Regions from separate parts of the Pseudomonas sp. 1152_12 genome, predicted to be linked through region 4. Evidence: predicted binding sites of a transcription regulator. Region 4 holds the regulator's gene; each other region holds the start of a gene.
What was found. The regulator sigma-54, encoded in region 4, starts transcription at its own class of promoters, with help from an activator protein. The targets are predictions, from matches to a motif close to ANTGGCATNNANNTTGCTNT.
Positions count from the first base shown of each region.

Region 1: a site for sigma-54 is predicted at 1,797-1,816, ahead of glnK (P-II family nitrogen regulator). Genes of this name have one in related genera too.
Region 2: a site for sigma-54 is predicted at 1,854-1,873, ahead of flgB (flagellar basal body rod protein FlgB). Genes of this name have one in related genera too.
Region 3: a site for sigma-54 is predicted at 2,049-2,068, ahead of glnA (glutamate--ammonia ligase). Genes of this name have one in related genera too.

Region 1 covers NZ_VXCW01000003.1:389,210-393,360, forward strand. The annotation lists gene FW764_RS07135 (YifB family Mg chelatase-like AAA ATPase) at 1-1,125, opposite strand, end outside; gene FW764_RS07140 (accessory factor UbiK family protein) at 1,339-1,602, opposite strand; gene glnK (P-II family nitrogen regulator) at 2,024-2,362, shown strand; gene FW764_RS07150 (ammonium transporter) at 2,398-3,738, shown strand; gene FW764_RS07155 (secondary thiamine-phosphate synthase enzyme YjbQ) at 3,950-4,151, shown strand, end outside.
Region 2 covers NZ_VXCW01000002.1:52,139-56,289, forward strand. The annotation lists gene cheR (protein-glutamate O-methyltransferase CheR) at 1-713, shown strand, start outside; gene FW764_RS02910 (hypothetical protein) at 804-1,586, opposite strand; gene flgB (flagellar basal body rod protein FlgB) at 1,915-2,322, shown strand; gene flgC (flagellar basal body rod protein FlgC) at 2,326-2,778, shown strand; gene flgD (flagellar hook assembly protein FlgD) at 2,795-3,520, shown strand; gene flgE (flagellar hook protein FlgE) at 3,552-4,151, shown strand, end outside.
Region 3 covers NZ_VXCW01000004.1:398,928-403,078, reverse strand. The annotation lists gene FW764_RS09640 (chorismate mutase) at 1-330, opposite strand, end outside; gene glnA (glutamate--ammonia ligase) at 543-1,949, opposite strand; gene thiI (tRNA uracil 4-sulfurtransferase ThiI) at 2,283-3,737, shown strand; gene typA (translational GTPase TypA) at 3,877-4,151, shown strand, end outside.
Region 4 covers NZ_VXCW01000007.1:110,403-114,553, reverse strand. The annotation lists gene rapZ (RNase adapter RapZ) at 1-106, opposite strand, end outside; gene ptsN (PTS IIA-like nitrogen regulatory protein PtsN) at 109-573, opposite strand; gene hpf (ribosome hibernation-promoting factor, HPF/YfiA family) at 586-891, opposite strand; gene FW764_RS14955 (RNA polymerase factor sigma-54) at 967-2,463, opposite strand; gene lptB (LPS export ABC transporter ATP-binding protein) at 2,647-3,372, opposite strand; gene lptA (lipopolysaccharide transport periplasmic protein LptA) at 3,372-3,938, opposite strand; gene lptC (LPS export ABC transporter periplasmic protein LptC) at 3,925-4,151, opposite strand, start outside.

The sequences.
Region 1 (4,151 bases), on a different contig from region 4:
CCCCGAGAGTTTATTGCGATAGCGCTGGATCTGCTCCGGCGTACACCGACAGCGCCCACTGGGTTCGCCCAAATAACCGCAAGGGCAAGGGTTCATGGCCGCTACCAGTTGAAAACGTGCGGGGAAACTCACCCGGTCACGCGCGCGGGAGATCACGATATTCCCCGATTCGAGCGGTTCGCGCAGCACCTCCAGGACCTTGCGATCGAACTCCGGCAACTCATCCAGAAACAGCACGCCATGGTGGGCGAGGGTGATCTCCCCCGGTTGCGGTTTTGACCCGCCGCCCACCAACGCAGGTCCCGACGCCGAATGGTGTGGCTGGCGAAACGGGCGATGTGGCCAATGGCTCAGCGGTGCGAGGCTGACCACCGACTGAATCGCCGCCACTTCCAAGGCTTCCTGTTCACTCAGTGGCGGCAGCAAACCGGGCAAGCGGCTGGCGAGTAAGGTTTTGCCGGTGCCAGGCGGCCCGCTGAGCAGCAGGTTATGCGCGCCTGCTGCCGCGATGAGCAAGGCGCGTTTAGCTGCCAACTGGCCCTGTACCTCACTCAAGTCGGGGTAGGGTTTGTTCAAGTACAACAGGCCGTCTGACTTGTAAGGCTCAATCGGCACATGGCCATTCAAGTGCGCCACCACCTGTAGCAAGTGATCCACCGCAATCACCTTCAACCCCGAGGCCAGGCACGCCTCCTCGGCGTTCGCCCGAGGCACTATCACGGTGCGTCCGGCCTTGCGCGCTGCCAGCGCTGCCGGCAACACACCTTTTACTGCGCGCACTTCGCCCGACAGCGCCAATTCCCCCAGGCACTCCACGTCGTCCAGCGTCAATGCTGGCACCTGCACACTGGCCGCCAGGATGCCCAGGGCAATCGCCAAATCAAAACGCCCGCCGTCCTTTGGCAGGTCAGCGGGCGCGAGGTTGAGGGTGATGCGGCGTGCTGGGTATTGCAGGGCGGAGTTGAGGATCGCACTGCGCACGCGGTCCTTGCTTTCCTTGACCGCAGTTTCGGGCAGGCCCACCAGTGTCAGGGATGGCAGACCATTGGCCATATGCACTTCGACGGTGACGGCGGGGGCTTCCACGCCAATCTGGGCGCGGCTGTGGACGATGGCGAGAGACATGTCGTTCCTTGAAAGATAGGCCGCTTCCTGCGGGTTTTTTCAAGGGTAGACGAGGCGGGGGAGAGCGAGGCGGGGAGGTTTTACAGAACGTATCTGGAGTCGTTCGCAGAGCGTTATGTGGGAGCTGGCTTGCCTGCGATGCAGACGCCTCGGTGTATCAGGCAGACTGAGGCGATACTTTCGCAGGCAAACCAGCTCCCACACTGACCGCATTTATTCAGCAGAGGGCGGCGTCAACTTGGCTTCCAACTCCGCCACCTTCGCCTCCAGGCTCTCCAAGCGTGCGCGTGTGCGGGCGAGCACGACCATCTGGCTATCAAACTCTTCGCGGCTCACCAGGTCGAGCTTGCTGAAACCGCTCTGCAACAATGCCTTGAACTGGCTTTCGATTTCGTTGCGGGGCAGCGGGGTGTCGCCGCTGAACAGGCGAGAGGCGTGGCCGCTCAGGGCATCGAGGAGGTCTTTAGGCGCGAGCATGGGAAATATTCCGGAAAACTGTTGGCCGGCAGTGTATCACGCAGCGTCTATAGTCCTTCCACGGCTGCGTCGCGCACGGTTTTCGCGCAGAGCTCTGTGTGGTTGCGCACTGTTTTTGTGCGCATTGCGGTCGCCGGTAAGCCCCGCAGGTGGGCATAAGTGAACAAGGGACTGATTTCAGTGATTTTTACGGAGCTGGCAAGGTTTCTGCTTAGACGATCATGACCCATGCACTGATGCAGTCGCTGTGACGAATGCAGTGCGCCGACGGATCAGGGGTACAGGTTTCGTCACCAGTGGTTCGCTGGCGTCGCAATGGCAACTGCCTTGTGACGACGCGTTACAAAGCCAGGCACTGCGCTTAGACTTGAGACGGGTTTGTTTTCCTGGGGCAAGTCCACCAATTCGGGAGAGAGTTTTCATGAAGCTAGTCACTGCCATCATCAAGCCGTTCAAGTTGGACGATGTACGCGAGTCACTGTCCGAGATCGGCGTGCAGGGCATTACCGTTACTGAGGTCAAGGGCTTCGGTCGGCAGAAGGGTCACACCGAGCTGTATCGCGGCGCTGAATACGTGGTCGATTTCCTGCCAAAGGTGAAGATTGATGTCGCCATTGACGACAAGGATCTTGACCGGGTTATCGAGGCGATAACCAAGGCGGCCAACACCGGCAAGATCGGTGACGGCAAGATCTTCGTGGTCAATCTGGAACAGGCTATCCGCATCCGTACCGGCGAAACCGATACCGACGCAATCTAAGCCGCCAAACCCCCAACGCCCCAGGAGAAAACAATATGACTCTGCGTAAATTCGCAGGGCTAGGAGCCCTGTTGTCCCTCGTAATGCCGGCCTTGGCATTGGCGGCGGACCCAGCCCCCGCTCCAGTCCTCAATTCCGGCGACACGGCGTGGATGCTCACATCCACCGCGCTGGTGCTGTTCATGACTATTCCGGGCCTGGCGCTGTTCTACGGCGGCATGGTTCGCTCCAAAAACATTCTTTCCGTGATGATGCAGTGCTTCGCCATCACCGGTCTGATCACCATCTTGTGGTTCGTTTACGGCTACAGCATGGCGTTCGACACCACCGGGATGGAAGCAGGCGTCGTCAACCTCAACTCGTTCGTGGGCGGCCTGTCCAAACTGTTCCTGTCGGGTGTGACCCCGGCGAGCATTACCGGCCCTGCGGCGCTGTTCCCTGAGGCGGTGTTCGTCACCTTCCAGATGACGTTCGCCATCATCACGCCTGCGCTGATCGTCGGTGCGTTCGCCGAGCGTATGAAGTTCTCCGCGATGCTGATCTTCATGGGTGTCTGGTTCACCTTGGTCTACGCGCCGATTGCCCACATGGTGTGGGGCGGTCCGGGTTCGTTGATGGGCGACTGGGGTGTGCTGGACTTTGCCGGCGGCACCGTGGTGCACATCAACGCCGGTGTGGCGGGCCTGGTAGCGTGCCTGGTACTCGGCAAGCGTAAAGGCTTCCCGACCACCCCAATGGCCCCGCACAACTTGGGTTACACCCTGATCGGCGCGGCGATGCTGTGGGTTGGCTGGTTCGGCTTCAACGCCGGTTCCGCCGCTGCGGCCAACGGTACTGCTGGTATGGCGATGTTGGTCACTCAAATCGCTACCGCTGCTGCGGCGCTGGGCTGGATGTTCGCCGAGTGGGTTACCCACGGAAAACCAAGCGCACTGGGCATCGCCTCGGGCGTAGTTGCCGGCCTGGTTGCAATCACCCCGGCTGCCGGCACCGTGGGCCCAATGGGCGCCCTGGTGATCGGCCTGGCGGCGGGCGTAGTGTGCTTCTTCTGCGCCACTACCCTGAAACGCAAACTGGGCTACGACGACTCCCTGGACGCCTTCGGCGTGCACGGTATCGGCGGTATCCTCGGCGCGATCCTGACCGGCGTGTTCGCTGCCCCTTCGCTGGGCGGCTTCAACGCAGCGACCACTGACATCGCGGCGCAAGTCTGGATCCAGTGCAAAGGTGTCGGCTTCACCGTGATCTATACGGCTATCGTGACGTTCATCATCCTCAAGGTGCTGGATGCGGTCATGGGCCTGCGGGTTACCGAAGAAGAAGAGGCTGTCGGCCTCGACCTGGCGCAACACAACGAGCGCGGTTACAACTTGTAAGTACGCGAAGAAAAGGTGCCCGGCTTGCCGGGCATTTTTTTGCCTGGCGTTTGTCAGTGATAGGAAGCTGTACCGGTTTTTGCTGCGCGTTTGTGATGGGGCGCACACGGTACTTTTCATCGTGCAAAAGTCTTACATGCATGTAGGCGTATTCGGCACTTTGTTTTTTCCCTGAGCGCGCTAGAATGCGCGCCGATGGGCGGAGAACTGTATGTGGCAACAGACCCTGATAACCCTGCGGGCTAAGCCCCGGGGCTTTCACTTGGTAACGGATGAGTTGCTCGCCGGCTTGCCTGAATTGAAGGCGTGCCGTGTGGGCCTGTTGCATTTGTGGCTGCAGCACACCTCGGCCTCGTTGACGGTCAACGAGAATGCCGATCCGGCGGTTCGCCGTGACTTCGAGCGTTTTTTCA
Region 2 (4,151 bases), on a different contig from region 4:
TGGAGCAGCAGGGTATCAAGTCCCTGGGTGAGTTGGTGCAGCGAATCCAGAGCCAGCCGCGCAGCGGACTAAAGGAAATGGTGGTCGATGCCATGACCACCAACGAAACCTTGTGGTTTCGCGACACCTACCCCTTTGAGGTGCTCAAGAGCAAAGTGCTGCCGGAGGCCATCAAGGCCAGCCCTGGACAGCGCCTGCGTATCTGGTCGGCTGCCTGTTCTTCGGGGCAGGAACCGTACTCGATCTCGATGTCCATCGACGAGTTCGAGCGCACGAACATGGGCCAGTTGAAGGCTGGGGCGCAAATTGTCGCCACGGACTTGTCTGGCACCATGCTCACTAACTGCAAGACTGGCGAGTACGACAGCCTGGCCCTGGGTCGTGGCTTGTCCCCGGAACGCCTGCAGCGTTTCTTCGATCCGAAAGGGGCCGGGCGTTGGGCAGTCAAGGCGCCGATCAAGAGCCGAGTCGAGTTTCGCTCGTTCAACTTGCTCGACAGTTATGCCAGCCTGGGCAAGTTCGACATGGTGTTTTGCCGCAACGTGCTGATTTACTTCTCGGCTGAAGTGAAGAAAGACATCCTGCTGCGTATCCACGGCACGCTCAAGCGTGGTGGCTACCTGTTCCTCGGTGCTTCCGAAGCATTGAACGGCCTGCCGGATCATTACCAGATGGTGCAATGCAGCCCGGGCATCATTTACCAGGCCAAGTGATTGACGCTTGAGCATAAAAAACGGGAGGCCCTGTAAAGGCCTCCCGTTTTTTATGCGTGTGACGTTTCGACGGCGCCGCGTCGGTCGTTCTCAGGGCCGGGGTGTCATGCGGATATTGCCCAGCGATAGGCGGTGATCCCCGTGGGGTACTGCCGCGTTGAAAATACCGAGCCGAACATCGCCTGTCGTAGTGGCAGTGAAGGTGCCGGTCCCGGTTTGCGTCTGGGCTTGAGTGATATTTTGTAGATTGGGGCCGATCCGGGTGCTATTCATTGTCATGTATAGCGTCGAGCCATCGCTGATGGCTGCACGACCAATGACGTCAAAGCTGCAATCGTATGTGCGCCCTGCGATCACAGGTACGGGGCGGGTAATGATGTGGGCACTGGTCGCCCGACTGTTGGATATGTCAACGACCACGCTTGAGTTAATAACGTGCAGGACCCCGCCCACATAAGGCCCCTGAGCTACCCAGCCTTGGAAAGTGCCGTCGCTGAAATTCCATACTGTGGTGGGGGCTGGCACGATGATGGGGAGTGAGTTGATACGTACCCTGGCGGTCTGCGCGGCGGTAAATTCCCGCGCGCGTCTTAACCGCATCAGCAAACTTACAACTGTGCCAGCGCTGGCTTCAATAAAGGTTTTAGGTATCAGGACCTCGCGGCTGGGGGCGTTTTGGGCAACCATAAAGCTTTGGTTGTACTCGCCGCCGATAACGGTGCTACTCAATGTCAGGTAGATCATATCGTCGGCCTCGACGGGGAAGTCGAGCGTCAACTTGGCGGTGTCGCCGACAACACGGAGGGTGTTCAGATTCGGGATGGGGGTTGCGGAGTCTTGTTCGTTAAATCTTGGAAGCGGAAGAGTCAACATTTTTAAGCCTCTGCTTGACGCATGGGGGGATGTCTACCCAATAAGATATTCGCCTCGACAGACTTAACAACTGTCAGAATTGACAGTGCAGACAGACGGCCAAACACACTCAACCGCCTCTGCGTCCTTTTCCTCCCCTTGCCGCCTGTGGAAAAGCGGCAACCGCCATTGCCGCTTTACTGGCGCCATGCGGAAGACCGTTGCCGCTTTTCTGGCATCGCCAGCGGCAAACCCCCCGCAAGCCCTTGAATTACGGGGCTTCAACGAATTGGCATGCGCCTTGCTATAACCCAGATACGAAAAGCAGGTCAGCCTAAAGGTTTCCGCCATGAGCATCAGCTTCGATAAAGCGCTCGGTATCCATGAACAAGCCCTGGGCTTCCGCGCCCAGCGTGCCGAAGTCTTGGCTAACAACATTGCTAACGCCGACACCCCGAACTACAAGGCTCGGGATCTGGACTTCTCCGCCGTGCTCGCCGCACAGCAAGACAAGACCAAAAACGGCTCCTTCGCCTTGAACATGACCAACAGCCGTCATATCGAAGCGCAAGGCCTGGGCAATGGTGACGAGTCGCTGCTGTATCGCACGCCGATGCAGCCATCGATCGACCAGAACACCGTCGATGCCCAACTGGAGCAATCGGCTTACGCCGAGAACTCAGTGAACTTTCAGGCCAGCTTCACCCTGCTCAACAGCAAATTCAAAGGGCTGATGTCAGCCTTGCGTGGAGAGTAAGCCATGTCCTTAGCCAGTGTTTTCAATATTGCCGGCAGTGGCATGAGCGCGCAGACCACGCGCCTGAACACCGTCGCCAGTAACATCGCCAACGCCGAGACCGTATCGTCGAGCATTGACCAGACCTACCGCGCCCGTCATCCGGTGTTCGCCACCATGTTCCAGGGCGGCCAGGCTGGCCAGAGCGGCAGCGCAGGTTCGCTGTTCCAGAACCAGGATGCCGCAGGCCAAGGCGTGCAAGTGCTCGGCGTAGTCGAGGACCAGAGCAATCTGGAAGCGCGCTACGAGCCTAACCATCCCGCCGCGAACGAAAAGGGTTATGTCTACTACCCCAACGTCAACGTGGTCGAGGAAATGGCCGACATGATTTCCGCCAGCCGCTCGTTCCAGACCAACGCGGAAATGATGAACACCGCTAAAACCATGATGCAAAAGGTCCTGACCCTGGGTCAGTGATAAGGGGCGCCAAATAATGGCCATCGTTGATACCAAAAACAACACGGCAGTCCAGGACCTTTTTAATTCCAAGGTCAAGACAGCGACGGATAACAGCAGCATCAATAATGCCTCCAAAGCGGCGACGGGTAATCAGTCGCTGGGCAAGGATGCGTTCCTGCAACTGCTGGTGACCCAGCTCAAAAACCAGAACCCGCTGTCGCCTCAGGACAACGGTGCGTTCGTGGCGCAACTGGCGCAGTTCAGCAGCCTGGAAGGCATCAACACCCTGAACGACTCGGTGAATGCGATCTCCAGCAACTTCAGTTCGTCGCAAGCGCTGCAAGCGTCGTCGCTGGTGGGGCGCTCGATCATCACCCAGACCGACAAGGCGGCCGTGGACACCAGCAAGAGCATGACCGGTTCGGTGGCGGTGACGGCGGCGACGGGCAACGTCTCGGTGAAAATCACCGACAAAGACGGCAATGTCGTGCGAACCCTCGACATGGGCGCCCAGAGCGCCGGTAATTCCAGCTTTATCTGGGATGGTAAGAACGACAAGGGCGAAGTCGCGCCTGCCGGGACTTACACCTTTAAGGCCACCACCAAGAATGACAAGGGTGACTCGGTTGCCCTGGTCACGTCGCTGCCGGCAACGGTCACCAGCGTGACCTTGAGCAAGACCGGCGGCGAAATGCTGCTCAACCTTGCAGGCGGCATGGGCAGCGTCAAGCTGTCGCAAATTCAGACTATCGGTACATAGAGCCGGCTAAATACGGCAGAAGGAGAGAAACATGTCTTTTAACATCGGCCTTAGCGGCCTCTATGCGGCCAACAAACAACTGGACGTGACCGGCAACAACATCGCCAACGTCGCAACCACGGGCTTCAAATCGTCGCGTGCCGAATTCACGGATATCTACGCGGCGTCCAAGTTGGGCACCGGCCAGAACAGCATCGGCAACGGTGTGAACCTGGCGGCGGTATCCCAGCAGTTCACCCAGGGTGACGTAAACAACAGCGGTGGCATCCTGGACATGGCGATCCAGGGCGGTGGCTTCTTCGTTCAGAAGGGCAACGATGGTTCGCTGGAGTACACCCGAAGCGGTGCCTTCCGTGCCGACAAGGACGGCTACATCACCAACAATACCGGCACCTCGCGCCTGCAAGGCTACGCCGCGGACGAAAACGGTAAGATCAACAAGGGCGGCCTGACCGATCTGCAACTGAACCTGTCGAACCTGCCACCGAAGGCCTCCACCAAGGTGGACTCCACCAGTAACCTGAACTCCTCGGAGCCGGTGATCGACCAGGTGGCCAAGCCGTTTGATCCAACCAAGACCGATACCTTCACCACGCAATACAGCACCACCTTGTACGACTCCCAAGGCAAC
Region 3 (4,151 bases), on a different contig from region 4:
CGGCGTGTCGGGCGCCTTGCCCGTGAAATACCAGTCGGACAGCCGGGCGTATTGCACCAACTTGTTTGCTTCGATCTGGGCGCTGAAGAACTGCTCCGCCGCTTCAGGTGCCACTTTGTAGCTCGGGGCCTGGGCTCTCACGCTGGCGATCACATCTTGCTCGCGCGGACGATCTTCTACGGCCTTGTGGCTGTCCCATTTGCTCAGGGCGACTTGGTCAGCAATGGCCAGGCGCTCGGCGATGCTTTCGAGCAGTGGTGCGAGGGTAGGTGGTGCCGCAGTTGCTGTGGCGCTGACCAACAGCAGTGCGAGCGCAAATCGACGTTTCAATGGAGATCTCCTTGTGGGCGTGGGCTGGCTCCCGATGGCAGTGGGGCAGTGGGTATCTATTTGACGGATTGATTGCCATCGGGAGCAAGCCCCTCCCAAATTTTTATCGGGTTTGCAGGTGCGGCGCAGTGAGTTTGCACAAATCTCAGGCAAAAAAAAGACCTCCCGAAGGAGGTCTTTTTCATTGCGCCACGTTAAGCAGCGCTACCGGATCAGCAGCTGTAGTACAGCTCGTATTCCAGTGGGTGTACGAAGGTGCGTACTTTGATTTCTTCTTCGCTTTTCAGCTCGATGTAGGCATCGATGAAGTCGTCGCTGAATACGCCGCCTTTGGTCAGGAACGCACGGCCCTTGTCCAGTTCTTCCAGGGCTTCTTTCAGGCTGCCGCACACTTGTGGGATCTCTTTGGCCTCTTCAGGCGGCAGGTCGTACAAGTTTTTGTCGGCGGCGTCGCCTGGGTGGATCTTGTTCTGAATACCGTCCAAGCCGGCCATTACCAGAGCAGCGAACGCCAGGTACGGGTTGGCTGCTGGGTCCGGGAAGCGCGCTTCGATACGGCGAGCGCGTGGGCTGGACACGTAAGGAATACGGATCGAAGCGGAACGGTTGCGCGCCGAGTAGGCCAGCATTACCGGTGCTTCGAAACCTGGGACCAGACGCTTGTAGGAGTTGGTCGACGGGTTGGTGAAGCCGTTCAGGGCCTTACCGTGCTTGATGATACCGCCGATGAAGTACAGGGCGGTGTCCGACAGGCCGGCATAACCTTCGCCAGCGAAGGTGTTCTTGCCTTCTTTAGCGATGGACAGGTGAACGTGCATACCCGAACCGTTATCGCCGTACAGTGGCTTAGGCATAAAAGTAGCGGTACGGCCGTAGGCATCAGCTACGTTGTGTACGCAGTACTTGAGGGTCTGAACTTCGTCAGCCTTGGCCACCAGGGTGTTGAACTTCACACCGATTTCGTTTTGGCCGGCAGTCGCCACTTCGTGGTGGTGAACTTCGATGACCAAGCCCATTTCTTCCATGGCGTTGCACATGGAGGTACGGATTTCATGGTCGTGGTCGAACGGCGGAACTGGGAAGTAGCCGCCTTTGATGCCTGGACGGTGGCCTTTGTTGCCGCCTTCGATGTCCTGGTCGGACATCCACGAACCTTGTTCGGAGAAGATCTTGAACATGGAGCCGGAGATGTCGGACTTGAACTTGACCGAATCAAAGATGAAGAATTCTGGCTCCGGGCCTACGAATACGGTGTCGCCGATACCGGTCGACTTCAGGTATTCCTCGGCACGCTTGGCGATCGCACGTGGGTCGCGGTCGTAGCCTTGCATGGTCGAAGGCTCAATCACGTCGCAGACGATGATCAGGGTTGGGTCTTCGGTGAACGGGTCGAGCACGGCAGTGCTGTCGTCCGGCATCAGGATCATGTCGGAAGCTTCGATGCCTTTCCAGCCGGCAATGGAGGAACCGTCGAACATTTTGCCTTCTTCGAAGAACGCATCATCCAGCGCGTCGCGAGCCGGCATGGTCACGTGGTGCTGAGTACCTTTAGTGTCCGTGAAGCGCAGATCAATCCATTTAACGTCATGATCTTTGATGAGTTGAACCGACTTCGACATGGTGTCCTCCGGGTGGCTTCGGGCTGGGTAGTGGAGTTAGCCCTTAGAATGTGGGTGATGCCGGCGCGAATACTCGACCAAGGCAACCTGCCTCACAAGAGAGCAAATTGCATGCCAGTGCGCCAACATGGCCTTTTTGCCTCAAAATGGCCCCTGTAACGGTGCAATCCGCTGAAGTGCAATAAATAACGCACTGCAATGTAGCGTTAATTTGCGCAAATGACCCGTTTTGGTGCGCAGCATCAGCAATGCATATTAACTGGTTAAACCTTGAGCGATTTCCGCTATAATCCGCGCCCCCCTTTTTCAGCAGGTCCGGCGCGCGCTGTTTCCATGAAATTAATCGTTAAAGTGTTCCCCGAGATCACCATCAAAAGCCGACCGGTACGGATGCGTTTCATCCGTCAGTTGGCCAAGAACATCCGTGCCGTGCTCCGTGACTTGGACCCGGCTGTGGTGGTGAACGGCGTGTGGGACAACCTCGAGCTGGAAACCCGTGTCACCGACGCCAAAGCCTTGAAGGACATGACCGAGCGCCTGAGCTGCATGCCGGGTATCGCGCATTTCCTGCAGGTGGATGAGTACCCGCTGGGCGACTTCGACGACATCACCGAGAAGTGCAAACTGCACTTCGGCAATGAGCTTGAAGGCAAGATTTTTTCAGTGCGCTGCAAGCGCGCCGGCAAGCACACCTTCAGCTCCATGGACGTTGAGAAATACGTCGGCAGCAAGCTGCGTCGCGAGTGCGGTGCCGCCGGAATTTCCCTGAAAACGCCGCAAATTGAAGTGCGCATGGAAATTCGCGACCAACGGTTGTTTGTGATCCACAGCCAGCACAACAGCATCGGCGGCTACCCTTTGGGCGCCCTGGAACAGACCCTGGTGCTCATGTCCGGCGGTTTCGATTCCACGGTGGCGGCCTACCAGATCATGCGCCGCGGCCTGATGAGCCACTTCTGCTTCTTTAACCTGGGCGGGCGTGCACATGAATTGGGCGTGATGGAAGTCGCGCACTTTATCTGGAAGAAGTACGGCAGCTCCCAACGCGTGCTATTCGTAAGCGTACCGTTTGAGGAAGTGCTGGGCGAAATTCTCGGCAAAGTCGATAACAGTCATATGGGCGTAGTATTGAAGCGTATGATGTTGCGCGCCGCGTCCCGAATCGCCGATCAGTTGCAGATCGACGCATTGGTGACCGGTGAAGCGATCTCCCAGGTTTCCAGCCAGACGCTGCCGAACCTGTCGCTGATCGACTGCGTGACCGAGAAGCTGGTGCTGCGCCCGCTGATTGCCAGTCACAAGCAGGACATCATCGACCTGGCCGAAGAAATCGGCACGGCGGATTTCGCCAAGCACATGCCTGAATATTGCGGGGTCATCTCGGTGAACCCCAAGACCCACGCCAAGCGCAACCGCGTGGAGTACGAAGAACAACAGTTCGACATGGCGATTCTGGAGCGTGCGCTCGAGAACGCTAAAATGGTTCCGATCGATCGCGTAATTGACGAATTGGGCCAAGACGTGCAAATCGAAGAAGTCAGCGAAGCCCTGGCCGGCCAGATTGTCGTCGACATCCGTCACCCGGATGCCGCCGAAGATGAGCCGCTGGAAATCGCTGGCATCGACGTGCAAACGCTGCCGTTCTACGCATTGAACGCGCGTTTCAAGGAACTGGATAACAGCCGTCAGTACCTGCTGTATTGCGACAAAGGCGTGATGAGTCGCCTGCATGCCCACCATTTGCTCAGTGAGGGGCATGCCAATGTGCGCGTTTATCGACCGAGCTAAGAGCCCGGGGCTGTTTGCCTGTGGCCTGCGTCACCGGCCCCCCGACTCTGCCGTCAAGCTGTAACGGCAAGGCCTGACTCTACTGTTAATCGCTGCCACGACCTGTCAGCACACCGAATCCTCTGATCGAGATACACAAGTGATCGAAAATCTACGTAACATCGCCATCATTGCTCACGTTGACCACGGTAAAACCACCCTGGTAGACAAACTCTTGCGTCAATCCGGCACCCTGGAGCGCAACGAGCTCAACGACGAGCGCGTGATGGACTCCAACGACCAGGAAAAAGAGCGCGGTATTACCATCCTGGCTAAAAACACCGCTATCAACTGGAACGGCTACCACATCAACATCGTGGATACCCCGGGCCACGCCGACTTCGGCGGCGAAGTAGAACGCGTAATGTCGATGGT
Region 4 (4,151 bases):
GCCCGGCGGGTAGGTTGTCGATGCAATAGAAACCGTTGTCCTCAAGAACGTTGAGGGCAGTGCTTTTACCCGAGCCGGAACGGCCGCTGACGATGATCAAACGCATGATTACTGCCCGTTTTGTTCATCCAAGACAACCTGATAGAGCGCCTCGTTGGTGCTGGCACTGCGCAGTTTGTCGCGTACTTCCTTGCGGTCGAGCATGCTGGCGATCTGCCGGAGCAGTTCCAGGTGTGCATCGGTGGCGGCTTGCGGGACCAGCAGAACGAACAGCAGGTCGACCGGTGCGCCGTCGATGGCGTCGAAATCAATTGGGGCATCGAGGTGCAGCAGGGCGCTCACTGGTGCTTCACAGCCTTGCAGGCGGCAGTGAGGAATCGCGATACCGTTGCCAAAACCGGTGGAACCGAGTTTTTCACGGGCGATAAGTGCCTCATACACGGCTTGCGTATCCAGGTCGGGCACTTCGCGGCCGATCAGGTTGGCAATTTGTTCGAGGGCGCGCTTTTTACTGCCACCCGGCACGTTCACAAGGGAGCGGCCGGGGGTCAGGATGGTTTCAAGTCGGATCATGGGTGGGGAGTGTTAGCGGCCTGTGCCCTGAAGAAGGCTCTGCTGCTTTTCCTTATGCTTTTTGATTTGGCGATCCAGCTTGTCGGTCAGGTCGTCAATGGCGGCATACATATCTGAATGCTCAGCATTGGCGACTACTTCCCCGCCGGGTATACGCAAGGTGGCTTCGATTTTCTGCTTCAGCTTTTCGACAGTCATGATGACTTGCACATTGGTGATCTTGTCGAAATGCCCCTCAATTCTTTTGAGCTTTTCGCCTATATAGGCGCGCAGCGGTTCGGTCACTTCCAGTTGGTGTCCACTGATATTGACTTGCATACAGCTTCTCCTTCGTTGCCAGTGCATAAAGCGGCGGGTAGGAATACCCGCCACTGGAACGCTATGGCCCGCCCGTCACATCAAACGCTTACGCTCGCTGGAAGGCGCGATCCCGAGGGACTCGCGGTACTTGGCGACGGTTCGACGGGCGACCTGAATGCCTTGTGCCTCCAGTAAACCAGCGATCTTACTGTCACTCAATGGCTTTTTCTGATTTTCCGCAGCAACCAGTTTTTTGATGATCGCGCGGATCGCTGTGGACGAGCATTCGCCGCCTTCGGAGGTGCTGACGTGGCTGGAGAAAAAGTATTTCAACTCATAAATACCCCGCGGGGTATGCATGAATTTCTGCGTGGTCACCCGGGAAATCGTCGACTCGTGCATGCCCACCGCCTCGGCTATGTCATGCAGCACCAGCGGTTTCATCGCCTCGTCGCCATACTCCAGGAAGCCACGCTGGTGCTCGACGATCTGGGTGGCTACCTTCATCAGGGTTTCGTTGCGGCTTTGCAGGCTCTTGATGAACCAGCGAGCTTCCTGCAGTTGGTTGCGCATGAATGTGTTGTCTGCGCTGGTGTCGGCGCGGCGCACAAAACCTGCATATTGCGGGTTGACCCGCAGGCGTGGCACTGACTCCTGGTTCAGTTCAACCAGCCAGCGTTCGTTATCCTTACGCACGATCACATCGGGAATGACGTACTCGGCTTCGCTGGACTCGATCTGAGAACCCGGGCGAGGGTTGAGGCTTTGAACCAGCTCGATGACCTGACGCAGGTCGTCTTCCTTGAGTTTCATGCGGCGCATCAACTGGCTGTAGTCGCGGCTGCCTAGCAGGTCGATGTAGTCGGTAACCAGGCGCTGGGCCTCAGCGAGCCAAGGGGTCTTGGCGGGCAGTTGGCGCAGTTGCAGCCGCAGGCATTCGCTTAAGGTGCGCGCGCCAATGCCGGCCGGCTCGAACTGCTGGATACGGTGCAGGACGGCTTCGATCTCGTCCAGTTCGATGTCCAGTTCCGGGTCGAAGGCCTCGAGGATTTCATCAAGGGTTTCGTCCAGGTAGCCCTGGTTATTGATGCAGTCGATCAGGGTGACGGCGATCAGGCGATCGGTGTCGGACATCGGTGCCAGGTTCAGTTGCCACAGCAAATGGCTTTGCAGGCTCTCGCCAGCGGATGTGCGGGTGGTGAAATCCCACTCGTCATCATCATTATTGCTCGGCAGGCTGCTTGCGCTGGTCTGGTAAACGTCTTCCCACGCGGTGTCCACGGGAAGCTCGTTTGGAATGCGTTCGTTCCAATCGCCTTCCTCAAGGTTATCCACCGTAGGGGCAGTTTCCTGGTAGGAGGGTTCCTGCACGTCGGAATTGGGTTTTTGCTCGATGTTATCGGCCAGCGGGTCTGCATTATCGAAGTCTTCGCCTTCTTCTTGGCGTTCGAGCATCGGATTGGACTCCAGAGCCTCCTGGATTTCCTGTTGCAGGTCCAGGGTCGACAATTGGAGCAGGCGGATGGCCTGTTGCAGCTGCGGTGTCATCGTCAGCTGCTGGCCCATTCTCAGGACTAGCGATGGTTTCATGGCAGGGGCTTAACACCTTATTCGCCGGCGCAATGCGCCATCCACGACAGGGCGCGTGAGCGCCAAACATAAGCAAATTATATGCCTGATGTCGGGGGCTTTGCCTAGAGCGCGGTAACAATAAAAAAAAGAGGTTTTTATTGACTACCGCGCGTCTTGGCGTATGGCCAGACACCGCAGTGCTTACAGGCGGAACTCGTGGCCCAGGTACACTTCCTTGACCAGCTCGTTGGCCAGGATGGTGGCGGAATCGCCTTCGGCGATCAGTTGACCATCGTTGACGATATAAGCCGTTTCACAGATATCGAGCGTCTCACGGACGTTGTGGTCGGTGATCAATACACCGATGCCCTTGGCCTTGAGGTGGTGAATGATCTGCTTGATATCGCCGACCGAAATTGGGTCGACGCCGGCAAACGGTTCATCCAGCAGGATGAACTTCGGCGCGGTAGCCAGGGCGCGGGCGATTTCAACACGACGACGCTCACCACCGGACAAGCTCATGCCGAGGTTGTCGCGAATGTGGTTGATGTGGAATTCCTGCAGCAAGCTTTCCAGCTCTTTGCGGCGGCCGTCACGGTCGAGTTCCTTGCGGGTCTCGAGGATCGCCATGATGTTGTCGGCAACCGACAGTTTGCGGAAGATCGACGCTTCCTGGGGAAGATAGCCGATACCTGCGCGTGCACGACCGTGCATGGGCTGGTGGCTGACATCCAGGTCGTCAATCAGCACGCGCCCCTGATCCGCCTGAACCAGCCCGACGATCATATAGAAGCATGTGGTCTTGCCGGCACCGTTTGGGCCAAGCAAGCCGACGATCTGGCCACTGTCGATCGACAGGCTCACGTCGCGCACGACCTGGCGGCTTTTATAGGCCTTGGCCAGATGCTGGGCTTTCAGGGTTGCCATCAGTTCGCCTTCTTCGCAGGTGCAGGTTGGGCGGTGCCGTCTTTCTTCTTCGGTTGGATAACCATGTCGATACGCGGGCGAGGTGCGGTGACCTTGTTGCCATTGGCACGGCCAGCCTGAGCGATCTGCTTCACAGTGTCATAGGTGATTTTTTCACCTTCTGTGGTGTTGCCATCGGTGCTGACCACTTTGGCCTGATCGATCAGGACAATGCGGTTCTGCTGGGCGTGGTACTGGATGGTTTTTCCGTAGCCCTTCATCGGGGCGGTATCGGTGGGCGCCTGCTTCTGTTCGAAATAGGCCAGGTTACCCACCGACGTCACCACGTCAATATCCCCAGCCGGGGTACGCGTGAGCGTCACCGTGTTGCCAGTGATTTTCATCGTGCCTTGGGTGATGATCACGCCGCCTGTGTAGGTCGCGACGCCTTGCTTGTCATCCAGCTGCGCATCGTCAGCCTGAATGTGGATCGGTTGCTGGCTATCGTTCGGCAGAGCCCAGGCGCTCACGCTTCCCAGTGCTGCGCCCAGACCGAGCAAAATAGGGAGGGTTTTAACGAGCCTCATACTGTCCTCTTACGTTCGATAGCAGGTGTATCCTGCTTTCTTTCAAATACGCTTTCATTCCCTTGCCAGTCGATACACCGCCAGCGCCGTCGATTCTAACGTCTTGCTCGGTCTGCGCATATTGCTGTTGTGGGAAAACCGTCATGCGACTGCTGGTAATAATGGTGTCACGCTTCTTGTCGTCGGTACGTGCAATACGTACTGAGTCGATCA